4 regions of the Streptomyces sp. NPDC048211 genome follow, and region 3 is predicted to be linked to each of the others. Evidence: riboswitches for the same ligand, from Rfam matches in the RefSeq annotation. Region 3 holds a riboswitch; each other region holds the start of a gene.
The links. A riboswitch is a leader RNA that binds a small molecule or an ion and turns the genes downstream of it on or off. The one in region 3 is predicted to bind cyclic di-AMP.
Positions count from the first base shown of each region.

Region 1: another riboswitch for cyclic di-AMP. It lies ahead of ACGFZA_RS36420 (M23 family metallopeptidase); the one in region 3 lies ahead of ACGFZA_RS24705 (M23 family metallopeptidase).
Region 2: another riboswitch for cyclic di-AMP. It lies ahead of ACGFZA_RS12245 (peptidoglycan DD-metalloendopeptidase family protein); the one in region 3 lies ahead of ACGFZA_RS24705 (M23 family metallopeptidase).
Region 4: another riboswitch for cyclic di-AMP. It lies ahead of ACGFZA_RS40865 (transglycosylase SLT domain-containing protein); the one in region 3 lies ahead of ACGFZA_RS24705 (M23 family metallopeptidase).

Region 1 is NZ_JBIDAD010000014.1:116,560-121,117, reverse strand. Features, by position in the region: gene ACGFZA_RS36435 (GNAT family N-acetyltransferase) at 1-300, opposite strand, end outside; gene ACGFZA_RS36430 (HPr family phosphocarrier protein) at 474-755, shown strand; gene ACGFZA_RS36425 (GntR family transcriptional regulator) at 959-1,672, opposite strand; gene ACGFZA_RS36420 (M23 family metallopeptidase) at 1,902-2,717, opposite strand; cyclic di-AMP (ydaO/yuaA leader) riboswitch at 2,731-2,898, opposite strand; gene ACGFZA_RS36415 (M16 family metallopeptidase) at 3,113-4,495, opposite strand; gene ACGFZA_RS36410 (M16 family metallopeptidase) at 4,522-4,558, opposite strand, start outside.
Region 2 is NZ_JBIDAD010000002.1:1,232,643-1,237,200, forward strand. Features, by position in the region: gene ACGFZA_RS12235 (DUF6126 family protein) at 1-127, shown strand, start outside; gene ACGFZA_RS12240 (tyrosine-protein phosphatase) at 269-1,081, opposite strand; cyclic di-AMP (ydaO/yuaA leader) riboswitch at 1,583-1,735, shown strand; gene ACGFZA_RS12245 (peptidoglycan DD-metalloendopeptidase family protein) at 1,741-2,673, shown strand; gene ACGFZA_RS12250 (SGNH/GDSL hydrolase family protein) at 2,885-3,727, shown strand; gene ACGFZA_RS12255 (STM4011 family radical SAM protein) at 3,741-4,558, opposite strand, start outside.
Region 3 is NZ_JBIDAD010000006.1:528,884-533,441, reverse strand. Features, by position in the region: gene ACGFZA_RS24715 (PrsW family intramembrane metalloprotease) at 1-9, shown strand, start outside; gene ACGFZA_RS24710 (aldo/keto reductase) at 195-1,139, opposite strand; gene ACGFZA_RS24705 (M23 family metallopeptidase) at 1,353-2,528, opposite strand; cyclic di-AMP (ydaO/yuaA leader) riboswitch at 2,540-2,693, opposite strand; gene ACGFZA_RS24700 (PP2C family protein-serine/threonine phosphatase) at 2,965-4,086, opposite strand; tRNA gene ACGFZA_RS24695 (tRNA-Met) at 4,347-4,420, opposite strand.
Region 4 is NZ_JBIDAD010000027.1:16,563-21,120, forward strand. Features, by position in the region: gene ACGFZA_RS40860 (FG-GAP repeat protein) at 1-798, opposite strand, end outside; gene ACGFZA_RS40865 (transglycosylase SLT domain-containing protein) at 1,002-1,880, opposite strand; cyclic di-AMP (ydaO/yuaA leader) riboswitch at 1,886-2,069, opposite strand; gene ACGFZA_RS40870 (ABC transporter ATP-binding protein) at 2,366-3,199, opposite strand; gene ACGFZA_RS40875 (FecCD family ABC transporter permease) at 3,207-4,256, opposite strand; gene ACGFZA_RS40880 (FecCD family ABC transporter permease) at 4,253-4,558, opposite strand, start outside.

The DNA of each region.
Region 1 (4,558 bases), on a different contig from region 3:
CCGGTCGTAGCGGACGGTCGCGATGAATTCGCCGCCCACCGTGACGGCCAGTCCCACCCGGTCGACGTAGTCGTGATGGGTGAAGCGGTGGACGTCCTTGGCGGAGAGCCGGGGGTAGGGCGCGAAGAAGCGGTAGTACTTCGACTCGTCGGAGACCTGCTCGTAGAAGCTGACCAGCCGGTCGGCATCGTCCGTGGTGATCGGCCTGATGCGGGCGGTGCCGCCGTCGCGGAGCACCACGTCCGCCTCCCAGTGATCGGGGTAGGCGTGATGCGGACTCTGCTCCGGAGAGGGCTGCATGGGCAAAGCCTACGGCTCCGTCAGCGGTCGCGTGGGGGCCGGGGCCGGGGCAGTCTGAGGGTGGCCGGGCGACGGTACCGCGCGGGCGGTGAAGGGCCCGCGGGTCGGCCGGAGCATCGCGCACTGCATGAGAGACTGGTCTAGACAACTATTGATTCGTGAAGGGCAGAACCATGGCTGAGCGCCGCGTCAACGTCGGTTGGGCCGAGGGCCTGCACGCCCGCCCCGCTTCCATCTTCGTCCGTGCCGCCACGGCTTCCGGCATCCCCGTGACCATCGCCAAGGTGGACGGCAACCCGGTGAACGCGGCCTCCATGCTCGCCGTGCTCGGGCTCGGCGCGCAGGGCGGCGAGGAGATCATCCTCGCGTCCGAGGCCGACAACGCCGAAGCCGCTCTGGACCGCCTGTCGAAGCTGGTCGCCGAGGGGCTCGACGAGCTCCCGGAGACCGTCTGATCCCCGACGGGTCACGACCGAGTCATTCCGCGAAAGAGCCGCGGCACCCCTCACCGGGAGCCGCGGCTCTTTCGTTTACGCGAACGCTCCCCGGTTCCCATGGGACGGGTCTGTTCATCAGTTCAGTCGGCGGCGATTCCGGCGATTCGGGCAGCAGAAAGATAGCCCTGCGGAATTCCTATTCTTTGTATACGGCGCAATTGTTAATGCCGGCCACTCGGCGTGTTTACGGCATGTTGCGAGGTCCTCACCCGGCCGGAGCGGGCCGCGACGGCGACGGCATCCGGGAGGCCGGGGCGGCGCAGCCGGTACGCGGCGGTGGCCCGCTCGGCGTGCTGGGCGGCCAGACTCCTCGCCCGCTCCGCGTCACCGCGCGCCACGGCGTCCACGATCGCCCCGTGCTCGGCCCACGAGTCGGCCGGCCGGGCCGGCTGCCCGACGACGTACATCCAGGCGGTCTTGTGCCGCAGCTGGGTGAGCATCGCGATCAGGCCAGGGCTGCCGGAGGCCTGCGCGAGTGTCTCGTGGAACCAGCCGCCCAGGGAGCGCAGGTCGTCGCCCTCCCCCTTGCGGGCGCGCTCCTGGCCGAGCCTGACCAGGCCGCGCAGCACCTTGAGGTGCGCGTCCGTGCGGCGGTGGGCGGCCCGGGCCGCACCGAGCGGCTCCAGGAGCATCCGGACCTCCAGGAGGTCGGCCGCCTCCAGTTCGGTGGGCTCGGCGACGCAGGCTCCGGCGTGCCTGCGGGTGACCACGAACCCCTCGGACTCCAGAGTGCGCAGCGCTTCCCGCACCGGGACGCGGGAGACCCCGTAACGGCGTGCGAGCACCTCCTCGGTGAGTCGGCTGCCGCGTTCGAAGACACCCGAGACGATGTCTTCACGGATTGCCGTGCATACCGAATGCGCCGGAATGCGCATGTCCGAACCTCCGCCTTAATCCCCGCGAAACGCGGCCGATCGACGCCTGTCCTGCGACTCTATTGCAATGCGGTCGCATTTCCGACGGCGGGTGGAAATTCATGAATATCTTTTGGTCACCCGGCGTTCGGGAACGGCCGGTGCGCAACCCGGTGGATCCGCGCGGCACCTGGACACGACGAAGGCCCCGGCGAGGTGCCGGGGCCTTCGCCGGATGTCTTCGGGCCGGTCAGACGGTGACGCCGTGGGCGCGCAGATAGGCGACCGGGTCCATGTCCGAACCGTACGAGGGCGTGGTGCGGGCCTCGAAGTGGAGGTGCGGGCCGGTCGAGTTGCCGGTGGAGCCGGAGAGGCCGATCTGCTGTCCGGCGCCGACGCTCTGGCCGACGGACACGCCGATCGAGGAGAGGTGGCCGTACTGGGTGTACGTGCCGTCGCTCATCCGCAGCACGATGTTGTTGCCGTACGCGCCGCCCCAGCCGGCCTCGACGACCGTGCCGGCGCCGACGGCGACGACGGAGCTGCCGGACGCGGCGTGGAAGTCGATGCCGGAGTGGCTGCCGGAGGACCAGAGCGAGCCGCTGGACTTGTAGCCGGTGCTCACGTACGAACCGGCGACGGGGAGCTGGAAGGAGCCGAGCCGGGTGCGCTCGGCGGAACGGGCTGCACGCGCCTTCGCCTCGCGGGCCTCCTCGGCGCGGGCGGCGGCCTTCGCCCTGGCCTTCGCCTCGGCCTCCGCCTTCTTCTTCGCCGCGGCCTTCTTCTTGGCCGCCGCCTCGGCCTTCTTCGCCGCGACGTCCGCCTGGTGCTGCTGGGCGTCCGCCTGTGCGTCGATCCGATCGGCGAGAACGCTCTCGATGGCGATGACCTGGGTGAGGCCGGTCTCACCGGCGGCGGGTGTCCCGGTGTCCGCGGCGAGGGCCGGGGAGGCCAGTCCGCCGATGACGCCGGTGGTGGCCAGAGCCGCGATGCCGACGGCCTTCGCGCCGGTACGCGTCAGGCGGCTCGGGGCACGGTGCTTCCCGGTGGCACGGGTGAACGCCATGAAGTGGCTGGTCCTTTCCTTCCTTCTCGCCTACCGGGTTAGCTGACGGGTTCGGAGCAGGAAGGTCTCCTACGGACCCCTCGGCCTCGTGCGAGGCGCGGGCGTCCGATTCACCCCAGGGACTGCGTGGGTCCCCGGCTCCCCAGGCTCGCGCCTGACGGGGACTCGGCGATGACTGCCCGGTACGTCACGGATGCGGCATACGAGTGGCGGACAGCCGGGCCGACGCTAGACGGGGGCACTTCCCCCCACCAAACGGACAGGCCGTTTTGTAGCGCATCCCACAGGGCAGACAGGCAACCTCTCCCCCAAAGCGGACATAAAGGAAGGCCCTGGCGGAGAACGCTTCGCCAGGGCCTTCCTTTTGCCCCGATATCGGGTGAAGTGGTCGGCCGTCAGCCGGTCACGACCGACACCTCACCGATGCCGAGCGCCCTGACCGGATCGGCGATCTGCGCGGCGTCGCCGACCAGCACCGTGACCAGCCGGTCCTGCGGGAAGGCGTTGACCACGGCCGCGGTCGCCTCGACCGTGCCGGTCTCCGCGAGGCGCGCGTACAGGTGCGCCTGGTAGTCATCCGGGAGATGCTGCTCGACCTGGTCGGCGAGGGTGCCCGCGACGGAGGCCGCCGTCTCGAACTTGAGCGGGGCGACACCCACCAGGTTCTGCACGGCCGTCTCACGCTCGGTGTCCGTCAGCCCTTCGGCCGCCAGGGTCCGCAGCACCTTCCACAGGTCCTCCAGCGCCGGGCCGGTGGACTCCGTGTCCACGGAACCGCTGATGGCGAGCATCGCGGCCCCCGTCGCCCCGGAGGCGGAGTCCGGGGCCGAGGAGCGCAGCACCTGGGCGAAGGCCCGCACGCCGTAGGTGTAGCCCTTCTCCTCGCGCAGCACCCGGTCGAGGCGGGAGGTGAGCGTGCCGCCCAGGCAGTACGTGCCGAGGACCTGCGCGGGCCAGACGCTGTCGTGCCGGTCGGCGCCGATGCGGCCGATCAGCAGCTGTGTCTGTACCGCGCCGGGGCGGTCCACGATCACCACGCGGCCCGTGTCGTCGGCGGTGATCGGCGGGACGGGCCGGGGCTCCGCGGTGTTGCCCGACCAGTCGCCGAGAGTGTCGGCGAGCAGGGCGTCCAGGTCGATTCCGGTGAGGTCGCCGACGACCACGGCGGTCGCGGTGGACGGCCGGACGTGGGCGTCGTAGAAGGCGCGCACGGCCGCCGAGTCGATCCGCTCCACGGTCTCCTGGGTGCCCAGGCGCGGCCGCGACATGCGGGCCGTGGCCGGGAAGAGCTCCTTGGAGAGCTGCTTGGCGGCGCGCCGGGCCGGATTGGCCTGCTCGTGCGGGATCTCGTCGAGGCGGTTGTTCACCAGCCGCTCGATCTCGCTGTCGGCGAAGGCCGGTGCCCGCAGCGCCTCGGCGACCAGGCCGAGCGCCTTGGCCAGCCGGGAGGCCGGGACCTCCAGGGAGACCCGGACGCCGGGATGGTCGGCGTGCGCGTCGAGCGTGGCGCCGCAGCGCTCCAGCTCGGCGGCGAACTCCTCGGCGCTCTGCTTGTCGGTGCCCTCGGACAGGGCGCGCGACATGATCGTGGCGACCCCGTCCAGGCCCTCGGGCTCGGCGTCCAGCGGAGCGTCGAGGAAGATCTCGACGGCGACGACCTGCTGGCCGGGGCGGTGGCAGCGCAGGACCGTGAGGCCGTTGGGCAGGGAGCCGCGCTCGGGGGCGGGGAAGGCCCAGGGCCTGGCCACGCCGGGGGCGGGCTGCGGGTGGTACTCCATCGAAACTCCAGTCGCGGCAGCGTCGCTCACTTGTCCGCTCCTTCGTGCGCGTCGGTGTCGGTG
Region 2 (4,558 bases), on a different contig from region 3:
CTACGACCCGCAGGAGAAGAAGATGCCCCGCGGGCTCGTCATCAGGCTCTTCGCCTACCTGGTGGCCGGGCACATCATCGCGGGCTTCCTCTACCTGCTGTTCGCCGTGGGGATGCACAACCAGTAGCGGTGGGGACACACAGGCACCGACCGTGGTGGTGGGCCACCTGATGCTGGGGCGGTGCGCCGACGGCGGCCGTGGTGATGCGCCACCGGATGCTTCGGCGGCACACCACCGGGTCCTGGGGCGGTGGCGCCGCCCGGCCGGTCAGACCTCGTCGAGCAGGCGCTCGCGCAGCCGCTCCCGCGTCTCCGGGGTGACCTTGAGGGCGTCGGCGAGGTAGCGGTCGGTGCTGCCCCAGGTCTCGTCGATGGTGGTGAAGGCCGAGGCGAGGTAGTCGGGGTGGGCGCCGAAGAGCGGATTGAGCAGCTCCATCACCTCGGGCGACATTCCGGCGGGGGAGGTGTCGCTGCGGCGGACCTTGTAGCGGCGGTGTGCGTCGTTGGACTTGAGGTAGTCGGCCTCGATGGCTTCGCGCTCGACGCCGACGGCGAGCAGGGACACCGCGATCGAAAGGCCCGCGCGGTCCTTGCCGGCCGCGCAGTGCATCAGGGCGGGCACGCTGTCCTCGGCCAGGGCGTGCAGTACCCGGCTGTGCTCGGCCGTGCGCTCCAGGATGATCTGCCGGTAGGAAGCGATCATGCGGTGGGATCCCTTGCCGTCGGCCAGGATCGACCGCAGCTCGTCCGTGTCGCCGTCGCGCACCATCCGCCAGAACTCCGCACCGTCCGCCGGGTCGGTGAGCGGGATACACACGTTGCGCACGCCGGGCAGCTCCACGTCCAGCCCGTCCAGCTTGTGGTCGGCCTCGTTGCGGAAGTCGAAGACGGTGTGCAGCCCGAGACCCGCGAGGAACGTGGTGTCCTCGGCCGTGGCGTGTGCCAGGTGACCACTGCGGTAGAGCCGTCCGTACCGCACCCGGCGGCCGTCCGTGGTGGGCAGGCCGCCCACGTCACGGAAATTGCGGACACCCGCCAGTTCGGGCTCCGTCGACGGGGTCTGCGGCAGCTGCTGCGTCACGGTCACTCCTGGAGGCTCTGTCACCGGCGCGTGTCGCCGGTGGGTCCACTCTCGTGACGATACGACATTGATTCCTCGGACAATCATCTTGGGCAGGCCCCATTTTGGGCCTGCACTTCGGGTCCGGGTTTCGGGTCGTCGTGCCGGCCCGCGGGCCCTCTCGTGAAGGTCCCGACCCCCGCCGTCCTTCCGGCGCGGCGGGGCGGCGGGCATGACATGTCCGTATTGAGGCTTTTAGTCGAACATGCCCCGCTTATGCGGGAGATGATCGCCCTCTCGTGAGCGGGATCATATCCGTGACGGTGTGTGGCGGTGGGGCGTGCGGGTATCCCGGACGCCGCGCGGAAAGCCAAGATCCATAATCCACGGAGTGTGACGGGAATTCTTCGCCGATTTTCCGGAGCGGATTCGACGGCGGAACCCGTGGCTTGTTTCCGCCGTCCTGGCTCGCTTACGTTCGCTGTCAATCCGGACGGACCGCCTAATCCTGCCGCCGCCCGGAATTCGCACCCACTCACCGCGTGGCAGGAGCGGGGGAACCAGGTAAGCCGCCGACCGGGAAACCGGCCGGCTCGGGGTGAAGTCGCGCCAGCCGCGACCGGACATCTCCAGTCCGAACCCGACAGCTCACCTCGTAGGCGCCGGAGAGGAAAACCTTCATGCCCATATCGGGTAAGCACCGCCGTCCCAAGTCCAGCACCATCGCCCGCGGCGTCGTCGTCGCGAGTGCCGGCGGAGCCGTCATCGCGCTTCCGCTGCTCGGCGCCACCGGTGCCAACGCCGCGGAGCAGGCCGCTCCCGCCGCTTCGCAGTCGGCCGCCACGCACGCCACCCCGGCCACCCCGGTCGCGAAGAAGCAGGCCGGCACCACCTCCTACACCGTGGTCTCCGGCGACTACCTGTCGAAGATCGCTGCCCAGCACAAGCTCAAGGGCGGCTGGGAGAAGCTGTACCAGGACAACCGTCAGGTCGTCGGCGAGAACCCGAGCCTGATCTTCCCGGGCATGAAGCTGACCCTCGGCGGCAAGGCCTGGGGCCACGCCTCGACCACCTCCACCACTCCGTCGAAGGCCGCGCCCAAGGCCCCGGTCCAGTCCGAGACGAAGGCCTCCACGGCCTCCGACACCTCCTCCTCCGACGACTCGTCGTCCCAGGAGACCTCGGCCCCGGCGACCCAGAGCAACGACTCCGGTTACGTCCACCCGGTCCCGGGCAACCACACCACCGCGTACCGCGCCTCCGGTGCCAACTGGTCCAGCGGCAGCCACACCGGCATCGACTTCCCCGTCTCCACCGGCACGAGCGTGAAGGCGATCACCTCCGGCACCGTCGTCACCGCCGGCTGGGGCGGCGCGTACGGCAACGAGGTCGTCATCAAGCACGCCGACGGCCACTACTCGCAGTACGGCCACATGTCCTCGCTCTCCGTCTCGGCGGGTCAGACCGTGACCGCGGGCCAGCAGGTCGGCCTCTCCGGCGCCACCGGCAACGCCACCGGCCCGCACCTCCACTTCGAGGTCCGCACGGGTCCGGCGTACGGCTCGGACATCGACCCGATCGCCTACCTGGCGTCGCACGGGATCAACGTCTGATCCACGCAACACCGGTCCGGTGAACCGGATCCGAGCAATGCATAGAGGGACGGTGCGCGGCGGCGCACCGTCCCTCTGCCGTGCGGTGCGCGGTATGCGCAGCGCACTTATTCCCCCTTTACCAAAAACTGACCGGGTGGTCTATCTCACCACCCGTCAACCCCGTATTACGGTCGCGTAGGTCACATTCGGCGGTGCAGGATATGCCCTTGTGGCAGACGATTCGAACAACATCCAGCAGGGCGTCATCAACCGACAGGGCGCCATCGGGTCGTACGCGGCGATTGGCGACAGCTTCACCGAGGGCGTCGGTGACCCCGGCCCGGACGGAACCTTCGTCGGATGGGCCGACCGGTTCGCGGTACTCCTCGCGGACCAGCTCCCGGACACCGACGCGGTGGACACCGCAGGATCCGCGCACGGGAACTTCAGATACGCCAATCTCGCCGTACGAGGACGCCTCCTCGACCAGATCGTCGAGGAACAGGTGCCGCGCGCCAGGGAACTCGCCCCCGATCTGGTGAGCTTTTGCGCAGGCGGCAACGACATCATCCGGCCGGGCACGGACCCCGACGACGTGGCCGAGCGCTTCGAGCGCGCGGTCGCCGACCTGACCAGGTCGGTCGGCACCGTCATGGTCACCACCGGCTTCGACACCCGCAACGTTCCCGTGCTGCGGCATCTGCGCGGCAAGATCGCCACCTACACCGCCCATGTGCGGTCCATCGCCGACCGGTACGACTGTCCGGTGCTCGACCTCTGGTCCCTGCGCTCGGTGCAGGACCGGCGGGCCTGGGACGACGACCGGCTGCACCTGTCGGCGGAGGGCCACACCCGGGTCGCGCTGCGCGCCGCGCAGGTGCTCGGCCTCGACGTGCCCGCCGACCCGGACCAGCCGTGGCCGCCGCAGGCACAGCGCGGAACGCTCGAAGTGCGGCGCGACGACATCCACTGGGCCCGCGAGTACCTGGTCCCGTGGATCGGCAGGCGGCTGCGCGGCGAGTCGTCGGGGGACCACGTCGAGGCCAAGCGCCCCGACCTGCTGCCGCTCTGACCCTCCGCTGTCCTCAGCCGCCCGGGAATCCCGTCGGGGCGGCGGGGGACGGCGGCTGGGCCGGTATGCGCTCCAGCACCCCGCCGGCGAAGACGTCGTACAGCGGCAGCGTCTCCAGGTGGACATAGCCGATGTGGCAGTCGCAGACGGCGAGCGGGCAGGCCCGAGGTCCCAGCGCCGCGCGGTAGCTGCCGTCGTAGAGATTGCCGAGCTCGGCGCGGACGAAGTGGCAGCGGCGCACCGTGCCGTCACCGTCCACCGAGATCACCGACTCACCGGTCCGGCAGGGCAGACCGGCCGAGGGGTGCGGATGGCGGCTGTACGGGAACAGCGGGTCGATCGCCGTCCACCGGTCCGCCTCCTCGTCCGTGTAGGTCTGCCCCTCGGCGGCGTTCACCCAGAGGTAGACCTCCTCGGGAAGGGCCGCGCGCAGCCGCCGCGCCTCGTCGAGGTGGGTGTCGAGACCGACCACTCCCACGCTGTGGCGGATCCCCAGGGACGCCAGCTCCCCGCACCGGCCGAGAAATCGCTCGTACGGTGTCTGGCCCGGGTGGTACGTGCACCAGAGCGCGATCTTCTCGCGGCCCGCGGAGCCCGCTGCGGCCAGCCACTGCGTGCGGCCGCTGAGGTTCGTCTGGATCGCCACCCTGCGGATGTGCGGGAGCCGGGCCAGCTCGACCAGCGCCCGGCGGTACCAGGAGCGCACCAGACCCTCGCCCCACGGGGTGAAGAGCACCGAGATCCGGTCACCCGTCTGCGCGGCCGCCCACGCCGTGAAGCGCTCCAGCGCTGCCCGGTCGGCCCGCAGCTGTTCCCGGCTGTCGCGCCGCT
Region 3 (4,558 bases):
CAGGGCTAGGGCCGCCGGTCCGGCGGATCAGCGACGAACAGGCCCCGGGAGTACGGCAGATCAGGGACGATCAGACCTCGGATGGGCAACAGACAAGGCCGAACAGGCCGACGGACGGAACAGCCCCGGCAGACCGGCAGACCGCCACAAGCCTCACGGCCACTCCCCACGCCTTGAGCCTCAAGCCTCAAGCCTCAAGCGGAAGCCTCGGTGAGGTCCGCCAGTTCCTGATCCGTGAGCCGCAGTCCGGCGACGGCCACCAGCGCCGGAAGCTGCTCGACCGTACGGGCCGAGGCGATGGGAGCGGCGACGGTCGGCCGGGCGGCCAGCCACGCCAGCGCCACGGTCGCGATCTCCGCGTCCCGCTCCTGCGCCACCTTGTCGAGCGCGGCGAGCACCTTCTGCCCGCGCTCCGACTCCAGGTGCGTGGACGCCTTGCCGGCGCGCGCGCTCTCCACGGACGTACCGGGACGGTACTTGCCGGTGAGGAACCCGGAGGCGAGGGCGAAGTACGGGACGGCGGCGAGCCCGGCGTCTTCGGCGGTGTCCTGGAGCTCGCCCTCGTACGTGTCCCGGGAGACGAGGTTGTAGTGGGGCTGCAGGGCCACGTACCGGGCGAGCCCCTCGCGCTCGGAGAAGTCCAGCGAGGCCCGGAGCCGCTGGGCGCTGATGTTGGACGCGGCGATCTCGCGGACCTTGCCGTCCTTCACCAGCTGGTCGAGGGCGGTGATGATCTCCTCGACCGGGACCGTCTCGTCGTCGAAGTGCGTGTAGTAGAGGTCGATGTGGTCGGTGCCGAGCCGGCGCAGCGACTCCTCGGCGGCGGCCTTGATGGTGGTGGCGGAGAGCCCCTTGTACGCGGGGTGGGCGCCGACCTTGGTGGCCACGACGATGTCGGAACGGTTGCCACGCGCGGCGAGCCACTTGCCGATGAGGGACTCCGACTCGCCGCCCTCGTTGCCGGGGACCCAGGCCGAGTAGGCGTCGGCCGTGTCGATGAAATTGCCGCCGGCGGCCGCGTACGCGTCGAGGACGGCGAAGGACTGCGCCTCGTCCGCCGTCCAGCCGAAGACGTTGCCCCCGAGGGCGAGCGGGAAGACCTGGAGGCTGGAGGAGCCGAGCTTGCGGAGAGAAGTCATGGGTGGAACAACCGTTTTCCCGGGCTCCACTATTCCGTGGCCTGTACATCCGAGCCGGTGCGACGAGGGGACGGAGACGGACCGGCCCACCTGACGACGGAGACGGACCGGCCGACCCTGACGACGGAGACAGACCGGCAGCCCTGACGTCGGGGGGTGAGCGTCAGGGCTGCCGGGGTTTCGCGGCCGGAGAACCGGCGGGGGAGAACGGTCTCAGACCGTGAGGCCCCTGGCCTGCAGCCAGGGCATCGGGTCGATGCCGGTGCCGTCCGGGGTGTGGACCTCCAGGTGGAGGTGGGGGCCGGTGACGTTGCCGGTCGCGCCGACGCGTCCGATGGTGTCGCCGGTCGTGACCTTCTGACCGATGCTGACGTCCATCGAGGACTGGTGGCAGAACCACAGCTCGGTGCCGTCCTCCAGCTCCAGGACGGTGCGGTAGCCGTAGGAACCGGAGTAGCCCGCCGACTTGATCGTGCCGGTGTGGATCGCCTTGATCGGCGTACCGGTGGGAGCCGCGAAGTCGAGGCCCGTGTGGTAGCCGGAGGACCACATCGATCCGGCCTCGCCGAAGGTCGAGGTGATCGTGTACGAGGAGGTGGGGATGGCGTAGCTGGCGGCGAGCTTGGCGAGCCGGAGGGCCTCAGCCTTCTTCTTCGCCTCTTCCTCCGCCTTCTTCTTCTCCGCGGCGATCTTGGCCTCGGCGGCGTCCTGCTGCTTCTTCGCCTCCGCGGCGGCCTTCTCGGCCGCGGCCTTCTCCGCTGCGGCCTTGACCTCGGCGTCGGCGGCGTCCTGCTGCTGCTCGGCCTGCTGGAGGATGCGGGCGCGGAGGGCCTCGCCCGCGTCGGTGGTGCCCTGCTCGGCCTCGGCGGTGGTGATGCCGGCGGTGGTCAGAGGAGCGGAGGCGATCGCCGCCTCGGCCTTCTCCGCCGCGGACTCGGACTCGGACCCACCCGAGAACAGCGCGCCTACGCCCGGGAGGGACTTGGCGTCGGGGAGATTGTCCGCGATGGAATCGGGCAGAGAGATGGAGACCGGCGGCTTGCTCTGGGCGGTGGCCATGCCACCCGCACCGACGGCCGCGATGACGCCGACGCCGAGGACGGTGGAGCTGCGGGCCAGACCATTGCGCTGCTTGGCGACGCGGTGCTTGCCGCGTACGGGACGGACGGAGTCCTCGGTGGGATTCCATTCCTCCCAGGTCCGGTCGGGCCCTGAGTCGTCGGCGCGGAAGTCGTTTCCGAAGTCGCTGCCCCGATCGGTCCCGTAATCGGTCGCGTAGGCGGCCCCGTACTCCGTACCGACCACGGTGCCGGGCCGGGACGCGAAGTCGTCGCCGTACTCGGGCACGAACCGTGAGGGAGCTTCGGGGGCAGGCTTGTTGGACGCCACGGGGGCGCACTCCTTTCCTTCCTTCTCGCCTACCGGGTTAGCTGACGGGTTCGGAGCAGGAAGGTCTCCTACGGGTTCCTCCGTCTCGTCACGAGACAGAGATGCCCGATTCACCCCATGTAGGTGGTTCCCCGGTTCCCTTGCGGAATTCGGCGCTCGCGCACGGTGCCGCCACTGACGGCGGCTGGGACAACCGCGCTGCGTTATCGAACGTTAATAGACACCGGGGTCCGATTCCAAGCTGTTCCCACTGATCGTTCAGCCCCTTGGCCTGGACTTTACGGGACACAACCGGGTGGAATCGGACGAGTTGATCACCCCTCGGTCACCAACCGATTTCTGACGTTGCGTCAAATGTTATGCGGAGGGGTGCCCTTCGGTTACGGACGGTGGCATCATGGCCAACCGCTCCCCCACGCCACCCCCGGCCTCGGACTCACCCGCCGCCATCGCCCAGGCCGACGATCTTCACAGTCCTGCGCCGGTCGGGCTGCCCCTCAGCCGGCCGGCCCACCGCCAGCAACGCCATGTCGTCCGTCGACTCGCCGCCCGTATGCAGCCGCACGTCATCGGTCAGCGCGGACAGCAGCTCCTCGGGCCCCGGGAAGATCCGACCCCGCAGCCGCTCGGCGGGGTCGTAGAAGACGCCTTCGGTGTCACGCGCCTCGGAGAGGCCGTCCGTATAGAGGAGGAGCGTCGCCCCGGCGGGCAGGTCCCAGACGTCCGACCGGTCCGGCCACACTCCCAGGTCCATCCCCAGCGGCAGCGCCGGGACCGAGGGCCCGAGCACCTCCAGCTCCCCGTCCGTGTGCAGCAGCAGCGGGTCCGGGTGGCCGCGGTTGACGATCCGTACCGAGGACGCACCCGGCGGGATCTCCGCGAGCACCGCGGTGACGAACCCCTCGACGGCGTCGAGACCGCCGCGCGTGCTGGACTCGCGCGCCAGCGCACGCTCCAGCCGCTGGGCCACGCCTTCCAGCGACTCCTCCTGCTCGGCCGCCTCCCGGAACGCGCCGATGATCACCGCCACGGCCTCGACGGCGTCCAGCCCCTTGCCCCGTACGTCCCCGACGACCAGCCGCACGCCCTGCGGGGTGTCCGTGACCGAGAACAGGTCGCCGCCGACGAACTCGTCCGCCTGCGCCGCCTCGTACCGCGCGGCGACATGCAGGCCGCCGATCCGGTCGGACGGCGTCGGCAGCACCGCCCGCATGGCGGTCTCCGCGATGACCCGGGCCGAGGCCAGCTGCTCGTTGCTGCGCCGCACGACGTCGTTGATCACGACGGCGAGGACGGAGACGGTGAGGACGGTGAGCAGTTCGATGGACGGCACGACCCGGAGCAGCGTGCCGCTGTAGATCCGCAGCCCGACGACGGCCAGCAGGGCGGCGGCTCCGGTACGGATGGTGCTGGCCCGCGAGAAGAACGGCGCGGCGATCAGCGGCGCGGCCGCGAACAACGGGATGGCGGTGAACGCGGGCGGGGTGAAGGCGTCGAACAGCACGCCCCCGCCGATCATCAGGGCGGGAAGGGCCCGGACGAACCGGCGGGTCCGCACGCCACCGGCACGCCTCGTCCTCCGCTTCTCCCGCTTCCCCACCTGCTGCTCTCCTGCCCGGTACATCCACGGCCGCGGACGGTACCGCGCACCACACCCCAGGCTTCCCGGAGCAGGGTCGCGGGGCGACTCCTCGTCGGCCAATGGGGGGATACGCGGCGTACGGCCCGCACAGGCCGTCGGCCCGGCGGGCCGACGGCGTACACACACAAACGAATCAGGCCCGGCACGCTGTATGCATGCCGGGCCTGATTCTTCAGTAGCGGGGACAGGATTTGAACCTGCGACCTCTGGGTTATGAGCCCAGCGAGCTACCGAGCTGCTCCACCCCGCGTCGGTAAACACAACTCTACGGCATGTTCGAGGCGCTCATGACCACCCGTCGCCCGCACCCCCCCGAGGACGCCGCCGACCCACGGCCGATCCGCGACCGATCCGCCGACCGCACCACGACCGGCCGCCGCCCCCGCGC
Region 4 (4,558 bases), on a different contig from region 3:
GAGGAAGAGCGCGGACCAGCCGTGGCCCGGCTCACTGCCGACGGTGACACCGGAGATGACGAGGTCGGCGAGACCGTTGCCGTCGTAGTCGCCGGTCGTCATGGCCCGGGGCGCGATCTCACGCCCCGGAGTGCCGGGGATGCGGCTGCTGCGGGAGGCGGGCGCCGGTGACCCGGACTTCCGCCGGGCCGCCGCCTCGTACTGGTAGATGCTCAGGTCGGTGCGGTCGGTCACGGCCAGCTGGTCGCCGGGGATGTCGGGGCTGAAGCGCGCCGCCGCGAGCGCACCGCCGAACCCGGCTCCGGCGACGGGCTCCTCGGCCTGCAGCCAGTCGCTGGCCGCGCCGGAGAGCCCCTTCGCGGAGCCCCACAGGACGACGGCGCCGCCCGCGTCGGTCACCGGTTCGATGTTCTCGCCGGGCAGGCCCACGACCGCGTCGTCGTACCCGTCCCCGTCGAGGTCGCCGGTGGCCAGGGCGCGGCCGAAGCCGTCCCCCGCCTCGGCGGCGCCCGGCACCCCGGTGGTGTTCTGGCTGAACACGGCGCCCCGGGTGGTGCCGATGCCGCCCGGCCCGCCGTACTGCACGGTCACGTAGCCCGCGCCCTTCTGGCCGGCGATCGTGCCGCCGGGCGCGGCGATGAGCACGTCCTCGTAGCCGTCACCGTTGAAGTCGGTGTTGCGGTCGCCCGCGTGTGTTCCGCCGGGGGTACCGGCGTAGGCGGGGGGCGCGGCGACGGCGGCCCCTGCCATCAGGAGGAATGAGGCCGCGACAACGGCGGCCGGTCGGTGGGTGCGCACGAGCGGCTCCTCGGTTCAAGGATGACCGGGCGGGGTCCGGGGGTCCGGGGGGACGCCGGGAAGAGCCCGTTACCCTCCTGGCGCCCTGTTGGACCGGCTCTGCGGCACAAGGGTTGTACGGCATCGCGAAAGGGGTGGAAGGGAGCTGTTCAGCTCCCTTCCACCCCTTTCAAGGCTCCGCGCGGGCGCGGGGCCGCGGTGGATCAGTAGGCCCCGAAGACGTTGTCGATCGAGCCGTACGTGGCGGCGGCGTAGTTGCACGCGGCGGTGATGTTCGCGACCGGGTCCAGGATGTCCAGCGAGGTGCCGGGCACGTGGTAGGCGTCGAACGTGGGCTGGATGACCTGGAGGAGGCCCTTGGACGGGGTGCCGGCGGCGGCGTTCGAGTCCCAGTTGTTGACGATCTGCGGGTTGCCCGAGGACTCGCGGATGACGTTGCGGTAGATGCCGTCGTAGCTGCCGGGGATGCCGTTCTCGGCCATGACGGCGAGGGACTCCTTGATCCAGCCGTCGAGGTCGTCGGTGTACGTCGTCGCGGACTGCGTGGAGGTGGTCGCGGCGGTCTCCACGGCGACGGGCGCGGCCGTCCGCTGCGAGCGGTCGGCGCGGTCGGTGCTCTCGGCCCGGTCGGCCGACGGCTTCGCGGCGCTGGCGGACGAGTTCTCCGCCTTGAATTCGCTCTTGGTCGCGGCCTTGGGGGCGGCGGCCGAGGACGTGGCGCCGATGGTCAGCTTGAGGCCCGGGTGAATGAGGTCGGGGTTGCCGCCCACCACACTGCGGTTGTCCTGGTACAGCCGCTCCCAGCCGCCGCTGAGGGAATGCCCCCGGGCGATCTTGGAAAGCGAATCACCGTGCACCACGGAATAGGTGGTGGACTCGGCCTTCTGTGCGGCAATTTCCTTGCCGGACACGGAAGTCGGGGCCGCGGCCTTTTCCGCGACGACCGCCTGGGCGGGTGCGGCAGAGGCCGACCCGGCAGCGATCAGGGGGAGCGCGAGAACGACTCCGCCCGCGCTCACGGCGATGAAACCGCGGGTCAGGGAGGTGGACTTGGAACGACGGTGCTGACCCTTGAAGGGCATGGCGCTTTTCCTCTCCGCCGCCTGCGAGGTGAGCTGTCGGGTTCGGACTGGAGATGTCCGGCCGCACATGGCGACTTCACCCCTAGCCGCTCCGGATTCCCGGAACGGCGGCAAACCTGGGTCCCCCGCTCCTGCCGTACGTGAGTGGTCGGGTTACCGGACGGCGGCAGGATTCGGCGTTCCATCCGGATTGACGGTGACCGTAAGCGAGAAAGGGCAGGCGAAACAAGCCCGGAATTCTTGATCGCAATTGCAGCGCAAGATCAATCAAAGGAAATGTGGGACGCCGGTCACATACCCGCGGGTCAACTTTCTTGGCGCAACAGGGAACCGAAGCCTCCGGTTGCGCATCCGGAGCGGGAAACGTGACGCTGGCCACTGTGCCCGAAAAGGGTGATTTGCTGGATATTCAGAGGCTATGGACCATAAAAAAGGGACTCTTTTGGGCTTTATCGACAAAGTCGAGTATCCAGACAATTGGGACATCATGGTGCGGGTGTCGGCTGCGCGGCCACGCCGGCACGGCGGCGCGCCACCACCACCGGCGACTCGTCGCCCGGGGCGCGGAGGATGTCCGCTTCCAGCGCGTACAGCTCCTTCACCAGGGCTTCGTCGACCGTCTCCGGGGGAGCGCCCCGGGCGATGACGCGGCCGTCCTTCATCGCGACGAGCAGATCGGCGTAGCGGGCCGCGGCGGCGAGGTCGTGCTGGACCATGACGACGGTCCGGCCGGTGGCCGCGACCTCGCGCACGAGTTCCAGGACCTCGACGGCGTGGCCGAGGTCGAGGGCACTGGTGGGTTCGTCGAGCAGGACGACCGGGGTCTGCTGGGCGAGGACCATGGCGAGCCAGCAGCGCTGACGCTGGCCGCCGGACAGCCGGTCGATGCGCTCGCCGGCGAGCGAGGTGGTGCCGGTGGCGTCGAGTGCGTCGCGCACCGCCTGCTCGTCCTCGCGCGACCACTGCCGCAGCAGCCCCTGGTGCGGGCTGCGGCCGTAGCGCACCAGACCGGCCACGGTGACCGCTTCGGGGGCGCGCGGCGACTGCGGCAGCAGGGCGACATGGCGGGCGGCCCGGCGCCGGCCGGCCTCCCAGATGTCCGTCCCACCGATCAGGACCCTGCCGGACTCGGGCCGGTGGAGCCGGGCGACGGTCCGCAGCAGGGTCGACTTCCCGCAGCCGTTGGGACCCACGATCGCGACGACCTGTCCGGCGGGAACGGAGAGCTCGACGTTCTCCACCACGGGGCGGCCCGGGTATCCGGCGTGCAGGCCACGGACTTCGAGGCCCGCGTCGGTGCCGGTCGGATTCTCGGTCATGTGCGGCTCACGCCTTTCCGGCGGCCGGGTCGGGCCGCAGCAGTACCCACAGGAGGAAGGGGCCGCCCAGGACGCTGGTGACGACCCCGACGGGGAGTTCGACCGGAGCGGCGACGCGGCCGATCGCATCGGCCGCTGCGATCAGCGCGGCCCCGGTCAGCGCCGAGCCGGTGACCGGGACCCGGGTGGGACCGCTCAGCCGCTGGGCGAGGATCGGCGCCGCCAGTGCCACGAAGGCGATGGGGCCGCCGACCCCCACGGCCGTACCGGCCAGCAGCACGGCGAGGACGAGTGCGACGGTGCGCACCCGGCGCAGGTCGACGCCGAGGGAGCTCGCCACCTCGTCGCCGAAACGCAGGAGTTGAAGGCGGTGCCCGGCCGCCAGCGAGAGGGGGACGAGGAACAGCAGGGCCACGGCCAGCGGCACTCCGGCGTCCCAGTCGCGCCCGTTGAGGCTGCCGACGGCCCACAGGAACACGCCGCCCGCGGTGTTGTCGTTCTCGCGCGACATGATCAGGTCGCCGATCGCGCCGATGAAGGTGGAGACGCCGATTCCGGCCACCAGCAGGCGGTAGCCGGCACTGCCCGCTCCCCCGGCACAGACGACGACCAGGACCGCGGCGGCGATGGCGCCGACCGGACCGAGCCACCAGTTGCCGACCATGCCGGTGGCGGACCCCGCGGCGGCCGCGACCACGGCGGCGGTGGCGCCTTCGTTGACCCCGACCAGGTCCGGCGTGGCGAGCCGGTTGCCGGCCAGGGTCTGGGTGAGACAGCCCGCGACACCGAGGGCCGCGCCGACCAGCAGGCCGGTGAAGACGCGGGGCAGCCGGAAGTCCCGCACGATCATGACGGTGCCGGCATCGCCCGTTCCCAGCAGTCCCGAAAGGGTCTCCGACAGGCTCATGCCGGTCGAACTCGCCATCACCGCCAGGGTGATGAGCAGGGCCAGCAGCGGAAGGAGCAGGGCGGCCGTGAGCGCGCTGCGTCTCGGGAGGAGCCAGGACAGCGTTCCGGTGCGGACCACGACGCTGTCGGGCGGGGTCACGTCGGTCATGCCGGGACCCCCTCGGTGGACAGCCGGGCGGAGCGGGCGATCCACACGAGAAGGGGGCCGCCGACGAAGGCGAGCAGCACGCTGACCGGGGTCTCCCAGGGCCGGATGACGATCCGCGCGAGTATGTCCGCCACGATCATGACGTCGGCGGCGACCAGGGCGGAGAGGACGAGTTGGGCCGTCATCCGCGCGCCGGCCAGCGCCCGCGCGGCGTAGGGCGCGAACAGTCCGAGGAAGGCGATGGGGCCGGCCACGGCGACGGCGCAGCCGGCGAGCAGGGAGACGGCCCCGGCGACGACGAG